2 regions of the Bacillus sp. A015 genome follow, and region 1 is predicted to be linked to the other one. Evidence: a T-box and tRNA genes for the amino acid it is inferred to sense, from the RefSeq annotation. Region 1 holds a T-box; the other holds one or more tRNA genes.
What was found. A T-box is a leader RNA that pairs with one kind of tRNA and senses whether it is charged. The one in region 1 lies ahead of glyQ (glycine--tRNA ligase subunit alpha), so its partner is inferred to be a tRNA-Gly.
Positions count from the first base shown of each region.

Region 1 (11,371 bases):
CCTCATCTCATCCCTCTTTGAAGCCATTAAAGAAGAGAAGAAAGCCGCTGATGAAAAAGAGAACCCGCCAACAGATCAAGAAATGGTCAAGCGTGTAAAAGAAAAACTCACAACAGATATGCAGGAAGCTGTTTCAGATCAATCCATCAAAGCACTGCTCCAAGCAAGTGACGAAAATCTCTCTTTTACTAAGGATTCCATCATCACAGTGGTGAATTCACTGATGAGTAAAGAAATCACAGCAGCTAAGTTACAAGATGAGAAAAAACAAGTGAAAACAGAGCTTGAAAACAATTCGATTCCTTCAAAATATTTAAATGCAGCGAAAGAAATCGGTGAATTTGCGATTATTCCAAACTATGTATTTGACCCAGTGGCAACAGAGAAGAAAAGACAAGAAGCAGCTGATAATATTCAGCCGGTTCAAATCAAGCAAGGGCAAATTTTAGTGGAAGAAGGGGAACTCATCGACCGTGAAGTTTATCGCAAATTAGAACTGACCGGCCTGTTAAACAGCTCAAATTTGTTTAAGCCTGTAAGCGGTCTTATGATATTGATCGGTCTTTTCTTAGCAGCGATTATTCACTCATTAGAAACGAGGAAAAAATCGCTTGTCCATAAGAATAAATCGTTACTGCTTTACTCGCTTATTTTCACCATTATTTTAATCATCATGGAAGTGTTCAGTCTCTTCCAGGAAACGAAATACACGACGATAGGCTATGTCGTGCCAGTTGCGCTTGGGACGATGCTGATCAAGCTGCTGATCAATGAGCGGTTAGCGATCTTCTCTGGCCTTGTATTTGCCCTTTGCGGCAGTATGATGTTTAATCAAGGAGTAACCGGCGTCTTTAACTATGTTATCTGTGCTTATTATCTCATTAGCGGGATGGCGGGGATTTTGTTTTTGAGAAAACATAACGCGAGATCGAAAATTTTGCAGGCAGGGCTTTTGGTGGCGTTGACGAATGTTCTTGTGGTTTTATCAATAACGCTGATCCAAAATTCCTCTCCGTCAGGACTTGAAATCGGTGTGAACCTCATGATGGCGATTGTGTCAGGGTTTGCATCAGCTATTTTGGTTATTGGGTTAATGCCTGTCTTTGAAAGCATGTTTGGCATTCTTTCGACAATGAAGCTGATTGAATTATCTAATCCAAATCATCCGCTGCTCAAAAAGATTTTAACAGAGACACCAGGTACATATCATCATAGTGTCATGGTGGCGAATTTAGCGGATGCTGCTTGTGAAGCAGTCGGCGCAAACGGGCTTTTAGCGAGGGTCGGCGCTTATTATCATGACATTGGGAAAACGAAAAGACCGCAATACTTTATTGAAAACCAAATGAACATTGATAATCCGCATGACAAGCTTTCCCCACAGCTGAGTAAAAATATTATTATTGCCCATACGACAGATGGTGCTGATATGCTGAGAGAAAAGAAGTTTCCTGAAGAGCTTGTCGATATTGCAGAACAGCACCACGGGAAATCGCTTTTAAAGTTCTTCTACTACAAAGCAAAAGAACGTGATGATCAGGTGACAGAAGAAGAATTTCGTTATCCTGGTCCAAAACCGCAATCAAAAGAAGCGGCGATTATTTCTGTGGCTGACAGCGTTGAAGCTGCGGTTCGGTCAATGCATAATCCAAATCCAGAGCGGATTGAAAAACTTGTCAAAGGTATTATTGCAGATAAAATGCAGGACGGGCAATTTAGTGAATGTGATCTGACATTTAAAGAATTAAATATTATTAGCCAAACGATTTGTACAACATTAAAGGGGATTTTCCATTCTCGGATTGAATATCCAGATGCCCCGAAGCAGAAGGTGAAGTAAATGACATTGTTAATCGATTTAATAGATGAAACAGGACAAGTATCAAAAGAGCATCTTGAAGAAATGGAAAAGCTTCTTCAATTTGCTGCGGATGCCCTTGAGGTAAAAGATCAAGCGGAAGTATCAGTGTCGATCGTCTCGAATGAAGAAATTCATCAAATCAACAAAGAATACAGGGGAAAGGACGCGCCAACAGATGTGATCTCCTTTGCACTTGAGGAAGAAGGAGAAGGTGAGATTGAGATCATTGGCGCGGGTGACATCCCGCCGGTACTCGGTGACATTATCATTAGTGTTGATCGAACGAAAGAGCAGGCAGAAGAATATGGACATTCCTTTATGAGAGAGCTTGGATTCTTAACGATTCATGGTTTCCTTCATTTACTTGGTTATGATCATATGACAGAGGAAGATGAAAAAGAAATGTTCGCCAAACAGACAAAAATATTGGATGATTATGGCCTTTCGAGATCATCGTAAGAAACGAAAGCCGCTTGCTCGTTTTTTTCGGAGTTTTTATTATGCATTTAGAGGAATCTGGCGAACCTTCTTGAATGAACGGAATTTTCGATTTCACACAGTCGCAGCCATCATCGTGATGATCTGCGGCTTTTGGTTTCACATTGAACCGGTCGAATGGATGATCGTGCTGCTTTTATGCGGCGGGATGTTTGCGCTTGAACTTGTCAACACAGCCATTGAACATACAGTGGATCTTATGACGGAAGAAAACCACCCGCTTGCAGAAAGAGCAAAGGACGCTGCAGCAGGCGCTGTTTGCGTTTACGCCGCGATTTCGGTTATGATTGGGTTGATGATCTTCCTGCCGAAGATCATGCAATAGAACAATATTACTATTTATTAACATTTTTAGAAATGGGCGTGAAAATGTCACGTGAATTATGTAAAATATAAATGTGACAGCGGTACCATTTCTTCTGAAAGTGGGAACTAGGAATGAACAAACAAGAGTTGATTTCAGAAGCAATCAAAGCAAGAGATTTTGCATATGTACCCTATTCAAAATTCAAAGTCGGTGCAGCATTATTGTCGAATGATGGAAAAGTGTATGGCGGCTGCAACATTGAAAATGCAGCATATGGCATGTGTAATTGTGCGGAAAGAACAGCACTTTTTAAAGCTTATTCAGAAGGCATCACATCTTTTCAAATGCTTGCAGTAGTGGCTGATACAGATCGACCTGTTTCACCGTGCGGCGCATGCAGACAGGTCATTTCAGAGCTATGTGCACCTGATATGCCAGTGATCCTAACAAACTTAAAAGGACATATATACGAAACAACAGTAAACGAACTATTGCCAGGGGCATTTTCACCGGAGGATTTAAATGACTAACGACAGCTTCAAATCAGGATTTGTATCAATTATTGGAAGACCAAATGTAGGGAAATCAACCTTTCTTAATCGTGTTATTGGACAAAAAATTGCCATTATGAGTGATAAGCCCCAAACGACGCGAAACAAAGTTCAAGGTGTCTTGACAACCAACACGTCACAAACGATTTTTATCGATACACCAGGAATTCATAAACCTAAGCATAAGCTAGGTGATTTTATGATGAGGGTGGCTCAAAATACACTGAAGGAAGTCGACCTGATCTTGTTTATGATCAACGCAAAGGAAGGCTATGGCAAAGGTGATGAATTTATCATTGAACGACTAAAGCAAACATCTACACCGGTGTTCCTTGTCGTCAATAAAATTGATCAAATTCACCCAGATGAACTGTTCCTTTTAATTGATGAATACCGCACACGTTATCCGTTTAAGGAAATTGTGCCAATTTCAGCTCTTGAGGGCAACAACATTGATACGCTTCTTCAGCAAATTGAAGGTTATCTTCCAGAGGGCCCTCAATTTTATCCAGCAGATCAAGTAACAGATCATCCAGAGCGGTTTATTATTTCTGAATTAATTCGTGAAAAAGTGCTGCATTTAACGAGAGAAGAGATTCCTCACAGTATTGCGGTTGCGATCGAATCTATTAAGCCAGATGAAAATGGCAAGATCCATGTTGCGGCGACCATTGTCGTAGAACGTGATTCACAAAAAGGGATCGTCATTGGTAAACGAGGCAGCTTGTTAAAAGAAGTGGGACAAAAAGCCCGCAGAGATATTGAAGCACTTCTAGGCTCAAAAGTATACCTGGAGCTTTGGGTAAAAGTTCAGAAGGACTGGCGTAATAAATCGACTCACTTGCGTGACTTCGGATTTAGAGAAGACGAATATTAAAAATCGCTGCATTTGTCATTAAATCTGACAATGGTGCGGTTCGATTAGTAAAAATTGTTTATCATGAAATGGAGGTAGCCTGGTCAAGATAAAATTAATATGTTGGATGTAGCGTTGCTGCTTCTAATAAAGAAAGGTGGGGTTTTTATGTTGAATTTTACATGGAACGTATTTTCACAAACAGGAAGCGTTGACACGTATCTGCTTTTCAAAGAGTTAGAAAAGGAGAACCTGGAAAGACCCGATGTACTTGAAGAAGAAATAGCACGATTTGATTTTCCAATCTTATAATTCTTGACCCCCTCCAACGCTCGGAGTGTAGACAAATGCTCATTAAAAGTGAAGGAATCGTCCTTAGAACAACAGATTATGGCGAAACAAACAAAATTGTCACGCTGCTCACTAGAGAGCATGGGAAAATTGGTGTGATGGCAAGAGGCGCTAAAAAATCAAACAGCCGCCTGTCAGCCATAAGCCAGCCGTTTTTATACGGAACCTTCCTTATCCAATCATCAACAGGACTTGGAACGCTCCAGCAAGGTGAAATGATCGAAAGCATGCGGGCCATCCGGGAAGATTTATTTCTGACTGCATATGCCGCATATATGACAGAATTACTCGATAAAGGAACGGAGGAAAAGAAGCCAAACCCTTATTTGTTTGAGCTCCTTCTTCAATCTTTACGTCATCTCAATGAAGGCACAGATGCTGATATTATTTTATTTATTGTAGAGGTCAAAATGTTATCAGTGATGGGGATGAAGCCTGAACTGGATCAATGTGTACACTGCGGTCAAAAAGAAGGGCAGTTCCATTTCTCGATTAGAGATAACGGATTTATTTGCCAAAATTGCTTTTCTAAAGATCCATATAAACTGCCCTTATCCCCAGCAGCTGCAAGACTGCTTCGTTTGTTTCATTATTTTGATTTATCTAGGCTTGGTCAAGTTGACGTGAAACCGCAGACTAAACAAGAAATTCGCCAAGTGCTGGATCACTACTATGACGAGTATTCAGGCCTTTATTTAAAATCAAAAAAATTCATGAATCAGATGGAATCCATGAAAAAGCTAATGGGTGACGAAAACAAAAGTTGACATCTCCCATGACTTTTTGTAAGATCATCTAAGATAAAATATGTTGCATTGACAGAAAGAAGTACTTACGTATAATCCATAAAAGCGACCTTAGGGCGGTGTGAGCTAAGGATGGAGGCGTAACGAAAGGCATTCTTGAGCAACGTAAAACAAAGCGGCTGGGTGCTACGACACCAGCAAATAGGGTGGAACCGCGGGAAAAACTCTCGTCCCTATGTTTGCAAGGAACCTTGTGAGCATAGAGACGGGAGTTTTTGTGTTCTCTTATGAGGTTCTAGTCCCCACCCGCCATACATAGCGGTGGTGTAGAAAAGACGGAGGTGCGATCATTGAATATTCAAGACATGATTTTGACGTTGCAGAAGCATTGGTCAAATGAAGGCTGCGTATTAATGCAGGCGTATGACACAGAAAAAGGTGCTGGAACGATGAGTCCATACACGTTCCTGCGAAGCATCGGACCAGAGCCGTGGAAGGTAGCGTATGTAGAGCCTTCTAGACGCCCGGCTGATGGCAGATATGGAGAAAACCCAAATAGATTGTATCAGCATCATCAATTTCAAGTGATCATTAAGCCATCACCTGACAATATTCAAGAACTGTATCTTGAATCATTGAAGGCACTTGGCATCGACCCGTTGAAACATGATATTCGTTTTGTTGAAGACAACTGGGAAAATCCATCTCTTGGCTGTGCAGGGCTCGGCTGGGAAGTCTGGCTTGATGGAATGGAAATTACGCAATTTACGTATTTTCAGCAAGTCGGCGGCTTAGAATGTAAGCCGGTTTCTGTTGAAATCACATACGGTATTGAACGTCTTGCCTCTTACATCCAAGACAAAGAAAATGTCTTTGACCTTGAATGGACAGACGGATTTACTGTAAGAGATTTATTCTTAATGGCTGAATATGAGCACTCTGTTTATACATTCGAAACATCTAATACTGACATGCTGTTCGATTTATTTACAACCTATGAGAAAGAAGCGCATAGCCAAATGGACAAAGGACTTGTTCACCCGGCATACGATTATGTACTCAAATGTTCTCATACGTTTAACTTGCTCGACGCAAAGGGCGCTATATCTGTCACTGAGCGAACCGGCTATATTGGAAGAGTACGTCAGTTAGCGCGAAAAGTGGCTAAAACGTATTACGAAGAACGAGAAAAACTTGGATTCCCTATGTTAAAAGAGGAGGCGGCTTCTCATGAATAAACAAGATGTATTACTCGAAATCGGCTTAGAAGAGATGCCGGCTCGTTTCATGCCAGAGAGCACAAAGCAGCTAGGTGAGAAAGTAAAAGCTTGGTTTGAAACGCAAAATATTTCATTCGAAGATGTTGTCTTATTCAATTCACCAAGACGTCTTGCTGTGCTCGTCAAAGGTGTCGCAGAAAAACAAGAAGACATCAAAGAAGAAGCAAAAGGCCCAGCTAAAAAGATTGCGCAAGACGCTGAAGGCAATTGGACAAAAGCGGCTGAGGGCTTTGCCTGCGGACAAGGCGCTTCAACAGAGGATCTCTATTTCAAAGAGATCAAAGGTGTGGATTATGTCCATGTCCAAAAGTTCCAAGAAGGAAAGCAAGTCAAAGATCTTCTCCCAGCGCTAGGTGAGATTGCCGCTTCATTAAGCTTTCCAAAGAACATGAGATGGGGAAGCGAAGATTTACGCTATATCCGTCCGATTAAATGGATTGTTTGCTTATTTGGGCAAGAGATCGTACCCGTTGAAATTGCAGGCGTGAAAAGTGGCCGGGAGACAAGAGGACATCGCTTCCTCGGTACGACAGCCAGCATTGACTCACCTGCTTCTTATGAGCAAACATTACACGATCAATTTGTCATTGCAGATGCAGGTAAAAGAAAGCAATGGATTACTGAGCAGCTAAATGCTCTTTCTTCAGAAAAAGGCTGGGTCATTCCAGTTGATCCTGAACTTCTAGAGGAAGTCAACGATCTTGTTGAATACCCAACAGTGTTGTTTGGTTCCTTTGAAGAAGAGTTCCTTGCATTGCCGGAAGAAGTATTGGTCACGACAATGAAAGAGCATCAGCGCTATTTCCCTGTGAAAAATGAGCAAGGAGAATTGCTGCCTCATTTTATTACGGTTAGAAACGGAAACAGTGAGGCGCTGGAAAATGTCGCAAGAGGAAACGAAAAAGTACTTCGTGCGCGTTTATCAGATGCTGCATTCTTCTATAAAGAAGACGAAAAACTAGTCATTGAAGACAATATAAAAAAGCTTGATAAGGTTGTATTCCATGAGAAGCTTGGAACAATTGGTGACAAGCTGAAGAGAGTGACAGATATTGCGACCCGCCTAGCAGCGCATGCCGGCGCAGATGACGAAACAACAAAACGTGTCGCAAGAGCAGCAAGTATTTCTAAGTTTGACCTTGTGACTCAAATGGTCTATGAATTCCCAGAATTACAAGGAATCATGGGTGAGAAATATGCAAAAGCACTTGGCGAACACGAAGAAGTCGCAAAGAGCATAAACGAACACTACATGCCGCGTTTTGCCGGTGACAAGGCGCCTTCGACTCTGATTGGTGCGATTGTCGCAGTAGCAGATAAACTAGATTCTATTTGTTCGTTCTTTTCAATTGATGTGATTCCAACGGGTTCTCAAGATCCTTATGGACTCAGAAGACAAGCGAGCGGTATCGTTCAAATCCTGCTCGACCGTCATTGGAATATTTCATTTAAAGAGCTGTTAGCACTTACTCAAGTAGAGACAGAACATGAAGCTGCTCTGATTGAGTTTTTGACGCAGCGTTTAAAATATGTCCTCCAAGCAGAGCATATTCGTCATGATGTGGCCGATGCAGTGCTTGATGTTGAAAATATTGAGCCTTATGCGGTCGTGAAAAAAGCAGCTGTTCTTGAAGAGAGCGTGAAACAAGAAAGCTTCAAAGAAACGGCTGAGGCACTTGGCCGCGTCATTTCAATCAGTAAAAAAGGGGAAGATGTAGAGATTCAGCCTGCACTGTTTGAAAATGAGCACGAGCAAAAGCTATTTGAGGCGTATCAGCAAGTAGAGAAAGCTGTTAAGGGACATGTGGCAGCAGGAGAATACAACTTAGCTCTTGAGGCGTTAAATACCTTAAAAGCGCCGATTGTTCATTATTTCGATCACACAATGGTTCATGCGGATGATGAAAAACTGAAGCAAAATCGTTTGGCACAGATGGTCAAGCTAGCCAAAGTCATTCAATCATTTGCGAATATGAACAATTTAATTGTAAAATAAATACCTAAGAACGGTTGCCTTTTCCGAAGGGCAATCGTTTTTTACTCATTTAATTCACGGTTTTTGAGCGGATTTTTGTTTCATTCGGACAAAGATGCGCTATAATATGATGAGTTATGAAAATGATATACATAAAGTAAAGATTCGCTCTCTCTATTTAAAGGTGGTGAGTACAATCGAGTTAAATAAACGGCAAGAGCAGATTTTACAGATTGTCAAAGAGAATGGTCCGATCACTGGAGAGCATATCGCCGATCGGCTGAACTTAACAAGGGCTACCCTCAGACCGGATTTAGCCATTTTAACAATGTCTGGCTTTTTAGAAGCAAGGCCAAGGGTCGGCTACTTTTTTACAGGAAAAACAGGCACGCAGCTTCTGGCAGATAAGCTGAAAAAACTCCAAGTGAAAGATTTCCAATCCATTCCAGTGGTGATACATGAGAATGTTTCGGTTTATGATGCGATTTGTACGATGTTTTTAGAGGATGTGGGCACATTATTCGTTGTGGACGATCACTCTATTTTAACAGGCGTGTTATCAAGAAAAGACCTCCTTCGAGCAAGTATTGGAAAACAAGAGCTTCCATCTATACCTGTCCATATTATTATGACAAGAATGCCGAACATCACCGTTTGCCGCAAGGAAGATTTCATTATGGATGTGGCCAAGCACTTGATTGAAAAGCAAATAGACGCACTTCCTGTCATAAAAGATACGGATAAAGGCTTTGAAGTTGTCGGCAGAATTACGAAAACAAACATGACGAAAATACTTGTTAGCTTATCGGAGAATGAAATTATCTAATTACAGAAGACTGCGAGGGGATGTTATGAGTAATCGCGTAATTTTTGTTGTATCAGATTCAGTAGGAGAAACGGCAGAGCTCGTGGTCAAAGCGGCACTTAGCCAATTTGATGGCGGTTCATCAGACCATTCAAATATTAGAAGAATCCCATATGTTGAGGATATCGGTACGATTAAAGAAGTCATTTCACTGGCGAAAGCAGATAACGGGATCGTCTGCTTTACTCTCGTTGTGCCAGAAATGCGTCAATTTTTAATAGAAGAGGCAGAAGCAAACGGAGTCGTTTACTATGACATCATCGGTCCACTTATTGATAAAATGGAGACCGCATATGGAAATGAAGCGAAACATGAGCCGGGTCGTGTACGTCAATTAGATGAGGACTATTTTAAAAAGGTAGAAGCCATTGAGTTCGCTGTAAAGTATGATGATGGCAGAGATCCAAGAGGCATTCTAAAGGCTGATATTGTATTGATTGGTGTATCACGCACGTCGAAGACACCGCTTTCTCAATATTTGGCGCATAAGCGGCTGAAGGTAGCGAACGTTCCGATTGTTCCTGAAGTAGATCCGCCAGAGGAGTTATTTTCAGTTGATCCAAAGAAATGCATTGGCCTGAAAATTAGTCCAGACAAACTCAATCATATTCGTAAAGAACGTTTAAAATCTCTAGGTTTAAATGATCGAGCAATTTATGCGAACATCGAGCGGATTAAAGAGGAACTAGAGTATTTTGAAAAAGTGGTTGACCGAATTAACTGTCAAGTTGTCGATGTATCGAATAAAGCAGTTGAGGAAACGGCGAATGTCATTCATCAAATGCTGACCAAAAGAGGTTCCGAATAAACTCAGGATGCTCCTCCTGGGTTTTTCCTATGGTGGGAAACGGGTAAACAAAAACAATAGCATATTTGCTGCATTTGTATTATAATAAAAAATTGTGATAAAATGATTGATTTTAGGTTTAAGTTAAGTCAAGAACGAATAAACTAATATTGGCAGAAGTCAAGTGATTCTGAACATAACTTTTCGACAAAATGAGTTTTACTGTTGATTGCTTTATGGGGGAAAAGTATGGTCTTTTTGCTTCTTTAAAGCAGGAATAAGGTGGAGGGATGGAGAATTAGTCACCTGAATGAACGTAAAAGAGAGAGGACGATTTATGTCGATGCAGATGCTTGTCCTGTAAAAGACGAAATCCTTTCTGTCGCATCTCAGTTTCAAGTACCTGTGACTTTCATTGCTTCATATGAGCATTTTCAAACCAAAAGATCACCACTTGAAGATTGGCGGTTTGTAGATACACATAAGGAAGCAGCGGATTTAGTCATTGCGAACTCAGCTGCCGCACATGATATTGTCGTCACCCAAGATATTGGTCTTGCCTCCTTACTGCTTCCAAGACATGTCATTGTTCTGTCTGAAAGAGGACGGAAGTACACAAACGAAACAATTGATTTTGATTTGGAACGCAGGCATGTTTCCAGCAAACAGCGAAGAAAAGGTATATACGGAAAAGGTCCCAAAAAGCTTTTGGAAGAGGATAAAAAGCGATTTATTACGCAACTACAAAAAATCCTGTCGAATCATGAAGGATTTTTGAATTAAAAGGCGAATAATGTACGACGGAGTGTTATTAGGATGAGCAAACGTATACCAGATGAACTTTTGGAGCAGATCCAAAAAAACGCAGACATTGTCGAAGTGATTGGAGAATACGTACAGCTTAGAAAACAAGGTCGAAATTACTTCGGTCTTTGTCCATTCCATGGTGAAAATACTCCTTCATTCTCTGTTTCAGCAGATAAGCAAATCTTCCATTGTTTTGGCTGTGGTGCTGGAGGTAATGTGTTTTCGTTCCTCAGACAAATGGAAGGCTACTCATTTATTGAAGCCGTTTCACATGTTGCTGATAAGTACCATATTGATTTGCCTGATCATGTAGCGAATGCTCAGATCAGTTCCTCTCAGCAAGAGGATACAGCAAATCATAAAATGATTGAGGCACATGAGCTTCTTAAGAAATTTTACCACCATTTGCTGGTAAATACAAAGGAAGGTCAAAACGCACTCGATTATTTACGGTCCAGAGGCTTTACGGATGAAACAATTGCCAAGT
Region 1 covers NZ_JBSPZB010000002.1:293,641-305,011, reverse strand. The annotation lists gene ACSLGF_RS03245 (HD family phosphohydrolase) at 1-1,840, shown strand, start outside; gene ybeY (rRNA maturation RNase YbeY) at 1,841-2,320, shown strand; gene ACSLGF_RS03235 (diacylglycerol kinase family protein) at 2,298-2,684, shown strand; gene ACSLGF_RS03230 (cytidine deaminase) at 2,798-3,196, shown strand; gene era (GTPase Era) at 3,189-4,094, shown strand; gene ACSLGF_RS03220 (YqzL family protein) at 4,242-4,385, shown strand; gene recO (DNA repair protein RecO) at 4,421-5,191, shown strand; T-box leader at 5,231-5,408, shown strand; gene glyQ (glycine--tRNA ligase subunit alpha) at 5,521-6,408, shown strand; gene glyS (glycine--tRNA ligase subunit beta) at 6,401-8,446, shown strand; gene ACSLGF_RS03200 (helix-turn-helix transcriptional regulator) at 8,613-9,251, shown strand; gene ACSLGF_RS03195 (pyruvate, water dikinase regulatory protein) at 9,277-10,098, shown strand; gene ACSLGF_RS03190 (YaiI/YqxD family protein) at 10,360-10,860, shown strand; gene dnaG (DNA primase) at 10,894-11,371, shown strand, end outside.

Region 2 (11,371 bases), on a different contig from region 1:
CTGGTGAAATCAATGGGAACAATTATTTTTCTGATACAGTCTCTGCCGCAAGTTCCTCATAAATATAGAGAAAGTACAGCAGTCACTTCTAGGCAGCTGTGCTTTTTTCATCGAAAGGAAAGCGAGTCATATGTTGTGTCCTGCTAAAGAAGGTAAGGGCTTTTTTCCCAAAGTGCTTTCTTGTATATACATATTTTCGGTGTCAAGAGAAGAAGGAAAATATACTCACTTTTTTGTCGGAATTATCAGTAAATATTTCATAATTGGTGACATAACGACATGGAATTAGGACTTTTATATCTGATATATCGGAGGAATTCTTTCTATCTCACAAAAAAGAAAGAAGAAATAAATAAGATGATGAAAATGAACTATTTCAAAAAAAGAAGGAAAAATATGGTTTTATTGACATTATGTGGGTTTGTTAGTTCTTATGGGGTGGTAAAATCTAGTGGAAAAGAGAGGGTATACGCAGTTGAGAGTGAATAATTGAATAAAAAGTCACATTTTATCCAAAAGTATGTTCGGTCAAAAATGGGATCTTCTGTTGATGTTTGGAATGTGACGCCTATGATACGATCATCATAAGCTGGGAGGTGAAAAGTATGACTTATGCAGCGCCGCAAGTTGACTATTCCACTATGGAACCTGCTATTATGGACCAAGCTTGGTTCTTAGTATTTGTTGCAGTCCTTCTCGGATTGGGAGCAACAGTTGTTCTAGGAGCAGCAGTTTGGTGTTTAGCAAACGGCAAGGGTAGCTTTACAGGAGCCGTTCAGTGGGACAGTGGCTTAAAAGTCAAAATTGAATGTAAGTAGCTATACTTAGAATTCATCTTTTTACTTCTAAGATATGACACCAGGGCTAAACCGTCTGTGGCGGGCGGTTTAGCCTGATCTGTTTTTTAAAGAATATGCAGACACTTGGAGGTTATATGTTTACGATCGAGAATTTAACCAAGACGTATAAAAATAATGTGACTGCTGTCAATGATTTTCATTTAAAGGTTGCCCCTCATCAAATCGTTGCTGTTGCTGGACCGAATGGATCTGGTAAAACAACGATGATTAACTGTATACTCGGCATCATTAAGCATACAAAAGGAACGATTCACTTGCAGGACGTCACAAATGATGACCCATCCTTTAAAAAACAAGTAGCCTATATTCCAGATGACCTGCTGCTCCCTGAAGCATTGACTGGTGCTGAATATTTAGATTTTGTTTCTTCTATGTATGAATGTAAAACAATTCATAGAAGAAATCAACTAATTGAACTGTTTGATATGGACTCGGCTTTATCAAGACCGATCGAAACCTATTCACATGGTATGAAAAAAAAGACACAGCTCATTGCCGCCTTTATGCTTGATAGTCAATTGGTGATCATGGATGAGCCCTTTAGAGGACTTGATATTGAAGCGGTTATAAACACAAAGAAACTGATGAAGCGTTATGCCGAGAACCATGGTGCAATCTTGCTTTCAACGCATGATATGCTTTCAGCGGAAGAGCTGTGCCACAAAATCGCCATTATTTCTAAGGGAAATAAAATGGATGAAGGAACGGTCTCAGCCTTAAAGGAAAAGTATCAATCAAGCACACTGGAACAGGTGTTTCTGAAAGCTTCAATGTTAAGTGATAGGGGTGCACATTTTGATGAAATCATTAATCATTTCTAAAATGATGCTTAAAATGTGGCAGCAGGAGATGTATAAGCTCTTTGATACTCAAACGAAGCGAATCATTGTGGTCTTATTCTTTTTGTTTGCAGTCACAATGGGGGCCATCATTGGATATAGTTTTACTGGTGTCTTTATGAAGGCTTTCTTAAATGGAGATGAACGTTCACTTGGATTATTGGTTGTGTCGATGGCGATCAATGCATCTATTTTTACAAGCTTGTTATTTGTTCTGATCAAGGTCAGAACGCCTGAACAAGACCGGTTTTCTATGCAGCTCAGCTGGTTCCCGCTCTCTACCTTTCAGAAAAGTCTTGGATACTTCATTCCGATGGTGACAGTGGTGGCAGGGCTTGTTTTATTTTTTATCGGCATCTTGCTTTTACCTAATTTTATTGCCCAAGGAATCGGTATTTTCTTTATCCTCACTTTCTTTTTGATGGTGCTTTTGCAATCGCTGTTTGTCCTAATGCTGCTGCAGTTCATTTACAACATCACCTATTTGCTCGTTCTGAAATTAAAATTGCCGTTGCAAAAATTTGCAGCGATATTTGTTTTATTGGCACTGGTTGTGGCATATGGGTTGACGCATTTTGACATCAGTAAAATTCAGCAATCATATGTACAGTTTGATTATCATTTAATGTATTTGACAGCACCGTTTTTCCTTGCGGCACAAGGGATGTCTCCTGCAGGGGTAAATTATGCGATCTTAATCCTGTTCATCCTCTTATCTGCGGGCGGCGCATTTCTTTCTCTTGCTCTTATGCCGATTATGGCTGAGAAAAAAGCGTTAATTTTTTTAAACAAACTGCCATTCTCTTCTTCAAAAAAGTGGTCACTCATTGTAAAGGAAATCAAATCACAGGTGAGAAATGAAGAAAACATTTTAAACTTTCTCATTCTTCTTATTGTGATCTTATTCGTCCGTTATCAGTTTGCCTTCCGCTTTGAAGGAGAAGCGTTTTTTGTTCTATGTGCTCTAGCTGGATTAACAGCCTTTAATTCATTTGGCAATGATAAACGTATGCTAGGGATGTATAAAACATTTGGCCTAAGGTCGTGGGAAGTGGCTCTGTATAAGTTTATTGGACTTCTGTTCGTTGGTGTGATGCAAATTGCTTTATTCATGCTTACAACATTGACGTTTCCTGATCAGATCTCGATCCTTTTGATTGGGGCTGCTGTCCTCTGTAATGCAACGGCTCTCTTTTATGTGGTGGGTATTTTACTGCCCCTTGATCGAAATAATCCATACACCGGCATTTTTTCATTTGGAGCGCTTATTTTAATCATGATTCCCATTGTTTTTATTGGAAATTATGTCATAGGGGAGTCGAGTCAAACGCTTCAGTGGCTGCTTCTGGCAGGATTTGAAGGTCTGCTCATCTTTGCCATATACAAAGGTTTTTCATGGAGGTATTCACATGATTCAACTTCTTAACAGTAAGCTAAAGATTGAGCGGGTACCGGCTCTTGGACCGTATGTGACCTTACAAAAGAGACATTTGACTGATACGCAGTATGGAAGCACACTCCCGATTAATGAAAGTGCATATCATATGTTAACGAAAGTTGACGGCAAGAGGACAGAAGCGAGTATTACGGCAGAGCTCGCCGATTTGTTTCAGGTCGATGAGTCTGTGATTGCTCGTGATTTTTATCAATTGATGATGGGGCTGAATCAGCATCATTTGCTGTCTATTCATTATCAATCACCATATCGGATTGTCACAGCCTGCTGTCAATTTTTTAAGCAGTATCAAGTAAAGATGAAGGAACGGTTTGATTGCACAGGACACTCATTCCTTCAAATATTTGGGACGGCCTTGCTCATGGTGATGCGTAAAATCATCTTTTTCTGGGTGCTTTTCATGGTCATGGCAGGCATCGCCTTTTTATTCATCCCTGATCCATCGATTGCAGCCATTGCGATTTATTTTTCTATTATTTATTTCGGATTAATTACCGGGACCGCCTTGCATGAGGCAGCACATGGCTATGCACATCGGAAGTTTGCGGGACGGGATGGTCCCCAAGGTTTTTTTGCGAGTGATATGATGTCTGTGAAATTTGTGAGACCTGTATTAGATCCGTTTCAGAAAAAGCAGGTATGGATTACGCTGCTTGGACCGCTCGCACCAGGTGTGATCGGGGCAGCTGGCATCATTGTGACCGTGTTATGTCTGGAAGAGAACCCGATCTCGACAGGTTTCTTCATTTTTTCAATTACGTATTTTATTCAATTACTCTACCTTCTTCCGTTTATGGGGGATGGTAAGTCCATTATGAAGCAGTTATTGCTTCGTGGAATGGGAGGACAACGATCATGAACGTTCAGGCAATGAAACAAGGTGCTATTGTTGGTGGTTTCCTAGGATTCTTAGGCTTTCCGATGCTGACAATTGGTGTACTGTTCTATCATTTATTTCAATCAAAAACAAATGATGCATTATTATTTAACAGTCTCGCTTTTGAGATGGAAGGTTCGTCAGCGTTTACTTTTCAGATCAAGCCAAACTTTTTTATTTATATGATTGTCATTTTTGCGGCGAGTTTTCTCATTGTGGCATTGCTGTCGGCAATGAAACAGAAAAAAGCGAAAGATTAGGAGAATCCTCCTAATCTCAGCGTGTAGACAAACCCTCGCATTCGGTGTCAGTCCTGCGTGCCGGTGCTCACGAATGTCAAATTCGCTCCGCTCCAGTACTCGTCCTTCCTAGACTGCAAAGGTTTTCTATCACGCTGAAAAGAAGACAAAGGGCTAAAATAAAGGTCATTTTAGCCCTTTGTCAACAGTCTCAGATTAGGAGAATCCTCCCAATCTTTTTTTGTATGCTCAACCAAATTTTAGTATAATAAAGAATAAAAAATATCAAAGGGGATATCAATGATTAAAAAATGGAGCATACTTTTGTTCACTGTTTTTCTATTAGCAGGATGCGGTGAGAAGGCCGAAGAAACAACAACGACAGTGAAGACAGTATCTAAAAAAGAAACAGAACCCATATATAAGGATCAAGTAACAATCGAAAAAATGAAACTGACAAAGAAAGAAGAAAGCTTACTAGATGCCACAACCACTAATGAAATGGTGGCTCTTACCCTAAAGGGATTAACGAAGAAGAATAAGAGTATCACTTTTATTGGGAGTCATTATAAAAATGGTCGATTAGTTGATAAGGAAGCATCATCTGCCACCTTTGTTTTACATCAGGATGGAACCGATCAAACGATGAATGTGCTCTTACAACTGAATCATCAGAAAGATATATACGAATCACAATTTAGTATTTGGTCAGACAAGAAGAATGATGGAATGACAAAAGCGACTTCAAGCTTTCCATTCAAAGTAGATGATTATGTTTTTTCTGCACAATCTGAATCTGTCAAAGTGGCTTCAGGAGAAAAAGCACTAATTGCGTATACAGCTGCAATGGGGAAAGATGGGAATTTACCAATGCTTGAGGCCATCGAGAAGAACCCAGAGAAAGCGTTGAAGAATATGTCACATGCATACTTGTTTTATATCCAGCTAGATAAATAACTATCTTAATATATATGGAGAATATGAAGTTTTTTGACGAAAAATCTTCATATTCTCTTGACGAATTGTTAAGAAAGTTGTAACATAATAAAAGTCAAAGCAATGATGTTGCTTTTAAAAGATTGATGCGGGTGTAGTTTAGTGGTAAAACCTCAGCCTTCCAAGCTGATGTCGTGAGTTCGATTCTCATCACCCGCTCCAATACATAATTTTGTTTATAACGCAGTATTTCGTTTCTTAGATAAACGAAGTGTTGCGTTTTTTATTATGTCAGTATAATGTGAAAAAAGCACTGTCAGGCTACAGTGCTTTTTCAATGAGTTCATATTTGCTTTCTCTACCATGTATTTGTATAAACATCTTCGTCAAGGATTGTATAAGAGCTTCACTCTTTTCCCGGGAAATAGATGGCGGGAAAAGGATGATTTGAAGAATGTTCTTTGTGTCTTGAGAAATTTGTGCTTTACTTGCTTGAGAAAATAACCCTTTAAGTCCCGTTTCGTCCTGCCATTCGATGTGACCAGCATCATTTTTTGCAAGTGAAAGTGGCTCTTTTAGGCGATCGGCATCTAATGTCAGGATGGGCAAGAAATATTTTAATGAGAAAAATATCGACAAATCCTGTACGGAATTGGTCGAGTCAATAAATTGTTCCTTTTGAATATCAGAAAGAAGTGGAAGGAAAGGAATGTCTTCTATAAGATCAGTCCATTCTTTGATCGCAGGTACTTCTTCCAAGGCTTTATCTTCGTATTCAAAAAACAAAGACTCTTGAAACAAGCGTAATCGACCTTTTAACATTTGAGGTGATTTACCGACCTCAATATGTGAATATTCAATCTGTCCAACATGGATAGACGGGCTTTGAGGATAAGGAATTTCCATATGTATCTTCACAGTGACTCACTCCAATCGGTCATGATACACTCGTATTATACTGAAAACAACAGAAGAAACAAAGAAAGGAGGTTTACAAGGTGATTCATGTTGGAGAATTAAAAGAAGAATTGATTCAATATGCGAAAGAAATTGGTGTCGATAAAATTCGATTTGCAAGTGCTGATACATTTGATTCATTAAAGGACCGCCTGATCTTACATGAATCGTTAGGGTATTTGTCCGGCTTTGAAGAGCCTGATATCGAAAAACGAACAAACCCTTCTTTGCTGCTTCCAAAGGCCAAATCAATTGTTGCAATAGCGCTCGCGTACCCTTCCAAAATGAAAGATGCCCCTCGAAGTACAAAGGATGCGAGAAGGGGGATCTTCTGCAGGGCTTCATGGGGAACGGATTATCATGTTGTATTGAAAAAAAAGCTTGATATGCTCGAGGAATTCTTGCGAAGCAAACATGTCGATATACGAACAAAATCAATGGTGGATACAGGGGAACTGTCTGATCGTGCTGTAGCAGAACGCGCTGGCATTGGTTTTAGTGCAAAGAACTGTATGATTATCACACCAGAGTTCGGCTCTTATGTGTACTTGGCTGAAATGATCACAAATGTCCCATTTGAACCGGATGAGAAAATTGAAGACCAGTGCGGGACGTGCAATAAATGTGTGGATTCGTGTCCAACGGGTGCGCTTGTGAATCCAGGACAGCTGAATTCTCAAAGGTGCATTTCGTTTTTAACTCAGACAAAAGGGTTTTTACCTGACGAGTTCCGTTCGAAAATAGGGAACCGCTTGTATGGGTGTGATACGTGCCAAATAGTCTGCCCGATCAATAAAGGAAAAGACTTTCATCTGCATCCTGAAATGGAGCCGGACCCTGAAATTGCAAAGCCGCTTTTAAAGCCGCTCCTTACGATCAGCAATCGTGAGTTTAAGGAAAAATACGGTCATGTATCAGGATCATGGCGGGGGAAAAAGCCCATTCAGCGGAATGCGATTTTGGCACTCGCTCACTTTAAAGACGCATCTGCCTTACCAGTTTTGATTGAATTGATGCACAAGGATCCAAGGCCGGTCATTCGAGGCACGGCCGCTTGGGCCATTGGCAAAATTGGCGACGTGCAGCAGCTTTCAGAGCTGGAAAAAGCTCTTGAGCGGGAAAGTGATGAAGAAGCGAAACAAGAGATGATCAAAGGGATTGAGTTCTTACAGACACCTTTAAATACTAAATAACACCCCTATGAACATAGAATGTACCAAACAGAGATTTTAAAAAAAGTTTGGTGGTGTCTGTGTGAATCAATTATTAGCGCAAACGTTAGAAGACAGGCTGGCGTATTTATTAAATGACAGTGCGATTAAACAGCCGCAGCTCATGTCTGATGTGGAAGCAGTAGAACGAAAAAAGGAGCTTTTTGCTAGAAGACAGGTTGAGATTGTGAAGGCGAAGGCAAAAACAAAGCTTCTAGATTCAACAATTCAGGATGATGGGGCTCAGCATGTGCAATATCTTGCCCATCTCACTTATGTCTGTAAGGATGTAGACGATTCTTTTTATTTGGAGGAACAGGTTGAAAAAAGAGAAGCGTTTCTTTATAACGACATGCTTGTCAAAGATCGCATGATGCAGGAGGAACGGCAAAAGGAGGAGCAGGTGGATGAGCGCTTCCAGAACGAGGAACAATTCGGGAGAGCCTTTCACTATGATCGGCGGGCAGCCGTGCAATATGCGGAGACGTACTGGAATAAACGGAATCCAGCCTACAAGAATTTTGAAGATAACTGTACAAATTTTATTTCACAATGCTTGAAAGCAGGGAATGCACCAACGAGAGGGTATCCGAATCGCGGGTCTGGCTGGTGGGTGCGTCCACATACGTGGAGCTACAGCTGGACGGTGGCCCATTCGATGAAAAACTATTTAGCGAATTCTAAAGCGGGCTTAAGGGCAAAGAAGCTAAAAGAAGCGCAGGAGCTTCAAATTGGTGATGTCATTTGCTACGATTTCGAGGGTGATGGAAGGTATAATCATACAACCATTGTTGTTGATCATGATAAAGGCGGAATGCCTCTTGTGAATGCACAGACGTATGACAGCCGCATGCGGTTTTGGTCATATGAGGATTCGACTGCCTATACTCCAGCTATTCGTTATACGTTTTTTCACATTTTGGACGATGCCGCAAAGGATAGTTAATGGTATAATGTTGAGCGGAAAAGAAAATTAGAGGTGAACTTTTTTGGGACTTCATGTCGTTTTATATCAACCAGAGATTCCAGCTAATACTGGAAATATTGCGCGTACATGTGCAGCAACAAATACAACACTTCATCTGATTCGTCCGCTTGGTTTTTCGACAGATGACAAAATGCTGAAGCGTGCTGGACTCGATTATTGGAAGTATGCCAATGTGGTCTATCATGATTCGCTCGATGAATTGTTTGAGGCCCATCCGAAGGGGCAATTCTTCTATATCACAAAGTTTGGCCAAAAGCCGCATACAACGTTTGATTACTCTCGGCTAGATGAAGACTATTTCTTCGTCTTTGGCAGAGAGACAAGTGGATTGCCGAAAGATTTGATTGAACGAAATATGGACCGCTGTCTTCGTTTACCGATGACAGAGCATGTTCGTTCGCTTAATCTATCGAATACAGCAGCGATCCTTGTTTATGAGGCACTTCGCCAGCAGCAATATCGAGATCTCATATAAGATCATGATGAAAGCCGAGATACCCATCTCGGCTTTTTTATGTGAGATTAGAATCAGGGAAAAATATGACTTACTTATACTTTTTTTGACATGTTAAAAAATAGGTAATTTGATAGATTGTGATCGCATTTTCAAAAATGATGAATCCATTAGGAGGAATAATGAGATGAAAAAACTACTGATCACTAGTGCCATTAGCTCAGCTATTTTAATGGGGATCGTTCCAGTCAGTATCCCAGGCCTCTCTCAGACGCAGGAAATAGAAGCAGCGCAATGATCTAAAGGAATTGGCGGGCGTACTTATATCAATAGTAATGGATCTATATTGGTCACAAAAATTCAACTTCCTTCCACGATGAGTGTGTCTAATGGGACAGCTTATATTTTATTCTGGATTCACAGGATCAAAAGAAGCGGATATTGGTCTTCAATACAGTCCAACCTATAATGTATGGAAACCTACGATGAAGGTAGGAACAAATAATCAAGAAACATATATCGAAGGACAGAGTGATTTTACGTATACAAAAGGATTTAAGCCTGGAAGTACTGTTCAAATGACCATTTATCAAAATTTGAATGGACATACAAGAGCGACTTTCTGGGGGACAAACAATGTTGGTTATACAAGACGCATTATCACAGAAATTCAAAACTCAAACATTGGATCTGTGACCAAATGGAAATGACTTTCGACGGTTGCAGTGACTGACGATATTTATCGGAAAGATATTCGGGCAAACTTCTCTACTCGTTTTACTGATATCACATTAGATAATCGAGCAGTCACACCGGTGATAGCTATGCAAGACTTTACTTCGATTCAGGTGTCAGGAAATACAGTGAATATGCAAGTGCTGAAAACAACGAACTAAATGAAAAAAGGATGTTCCGCTGATGGAACATCCTCAGCGTGTAGACAAACCCTCGCATTCGGTGTCAGTCCTGCGTGCCGGTGCTCACGAATGTCAAATTCGCTCCGCTCCGGTACTCGTCCTTCCTAGACTTCAAAGGTTTTCTATCACGCTGAAAAGAAGACAAAGGGCTAAAATAAAGATCATTTTAGCCTTTTGTCAACAATCTGAGGATGCTCCACTGATGGAACATCCTTTTTTTCATTTACCAGGCTTGCCTTCGTAGCCAGCTGTGAAAATGGATACTAAAAACGTAATGATGACGCCCATCATAATGACCGTTCTCATATAAGCTCCCCCTTATCCCTTTGTTCCTGTCCGCTGCCTGTTTCATATGATGTGAAGTTCGCCTTGAAAAGCAGGAGAAGAAGATCATTTTTCTCCTGTTTTTCCTTTATTATGAAGGGTCTTGCGGATGGTTGTCAATTCAGTTTGGCAATTCGTCATTTTGAAGAACGAAAGCATGTAATAGGACGCCTGCGCATAGATTGTAAAACAGTATCTGATTACTAGCTTCAATCTTGAAAGAGGAGGTTCATATGGATATTTTAAAGAAAATTGAACAGCACAGAGAAGAAGAGCAGCGTCTCAAATGGGAAGGCACATTCAGCGATTATTTAGACATTATTAAGGAAAATGCACTTGTCGCTCAATCTGCTCATTCTCGCGTTTATCATATGATTAAAGACAGCGGGATTGAAGAGGAGAATGGGGTCAGAACCTACAAATTTTTTGATCAGGAGCTTTTTGGATTAGAGGAATCACTGGAAAGGCTAGTGGAGGAATATTTTCATCCTGCTGCAAAGCGATTAGATGTGCGGAAGCGTATTTTATTATTGATGGGACCGGTAAGCGGCGGGAAATCGACGCTTGTAACAAGGCTGAAAAGAGGACTCGAAGCCTATTCCTTGACAGACAATGGCGCAGTCTATGCGATCAAAGGCTGTCCCATGCATGAAGACCCGCTTCATCTCATTCCGCAAAATCTGCGGGAGGATTTCTATAGAGAATATGGTATTCGTGTGCAGGGGAATTTGTCGCCTCTGAATATGATGAGACTGGAAGAGGAATATGGCGGCAGAATTGAGGATGTAAGGGTTGAGCGGATCTTTTTCTCAGAGGATAAACGGACCGGCATTGGTACCTTCAGCCCGTCTGATCCGAAATCTCAGGACATTGCCGATTTAACAGGCAGCATCGATTTTTCAACCATTGCTGAATTTGGATCAGAGTCAGACCCTCGTGCATACCGGTTTGATGGGGAACTCAATAAAGCAAACCGCGGGATGATGGAGTTTCAGGAGATGTTAAAGTGTGATGAGAAATTTCTGTGGCACCTTCTTTCATTAACGCAGGAAGGAAATTTTAAGGCAGGCCGATTTGCCTTGATTAGTGCGGATGAATTGATTGTCGCTCATACGAATGAAACCGAGTACCGGTCGTTTATTTCAAATAAGAAGAACGAGGCCCTTCATTCAAGAATTATTGTGATGCCGATTCCTTATAATTTAAAGGTGACAGAGGAAGAACGGATTTATCATAAAATGATTTCAGAAAGTGATGTTTCAGACGTTCATATTGCACCGCATACGCTGAAGGTGGCAGCGATGTTCTCTATT
Region 2 covers NZ_JBSPZB010000016.1:10,104-21,474, forward strand. The annotation lists gene ACSLGF_RS13415 (hypothetical protein) at 606-818, shown strand; gene ACSLGF_RS13420 (ABC transporter ATP-binding protein) at 935-1,681, shown strand; gene ACSLGF_RS13425 (hypothetical protein) at 1,659-3,125, shown strand; gene ACSLGF_RS13430 (PqqD family protein) at 3,109-4,014, shown strand; gene ACSLGF_RS13435 (hypothetical protein) at 4,011-4,292, shown strand; gene ACSLGF_RS13440 (hypothetical protein) at 4,572-5,228, shown strand; tRNA gene ACSLGF_RS13445 (tRNA-Gly) at 5,356-5,429, shown strand; gene ACSLGF_RS13450 (hypothetical protein) at 5,529-6,125, opposite strand; gene queG (tRNA epoxyqueuosine(34) reductase QueG) at 6,209-7,357, shown strand; gene ACSLGF_RS13460 (amidase domain-containing protein) at 7,419-8,321, shown strand; gene trmL (tRNA (uridine(34)/cytosine(34)/5-carboxymethylaminomethyluridine(34)-2'-O)-methyltransferase TrmL) at 8,365-8,838, shown strand; partial or broken gene ACSLGF_RS13470 (YrpD family protein) at 9,005-9,713, shown strand; gene ACSLGF_RS13475 (PrkA family serine protein kinase) at 10,292-11,371, shown strand, end outside.
Region 2: it has a tRNA-Gly gene. The T-box ahead of glyQ (glycine--tRNA ligase subunit alpha) is inferred to sense a tRNA for this amino acid. The anticodon was not compared.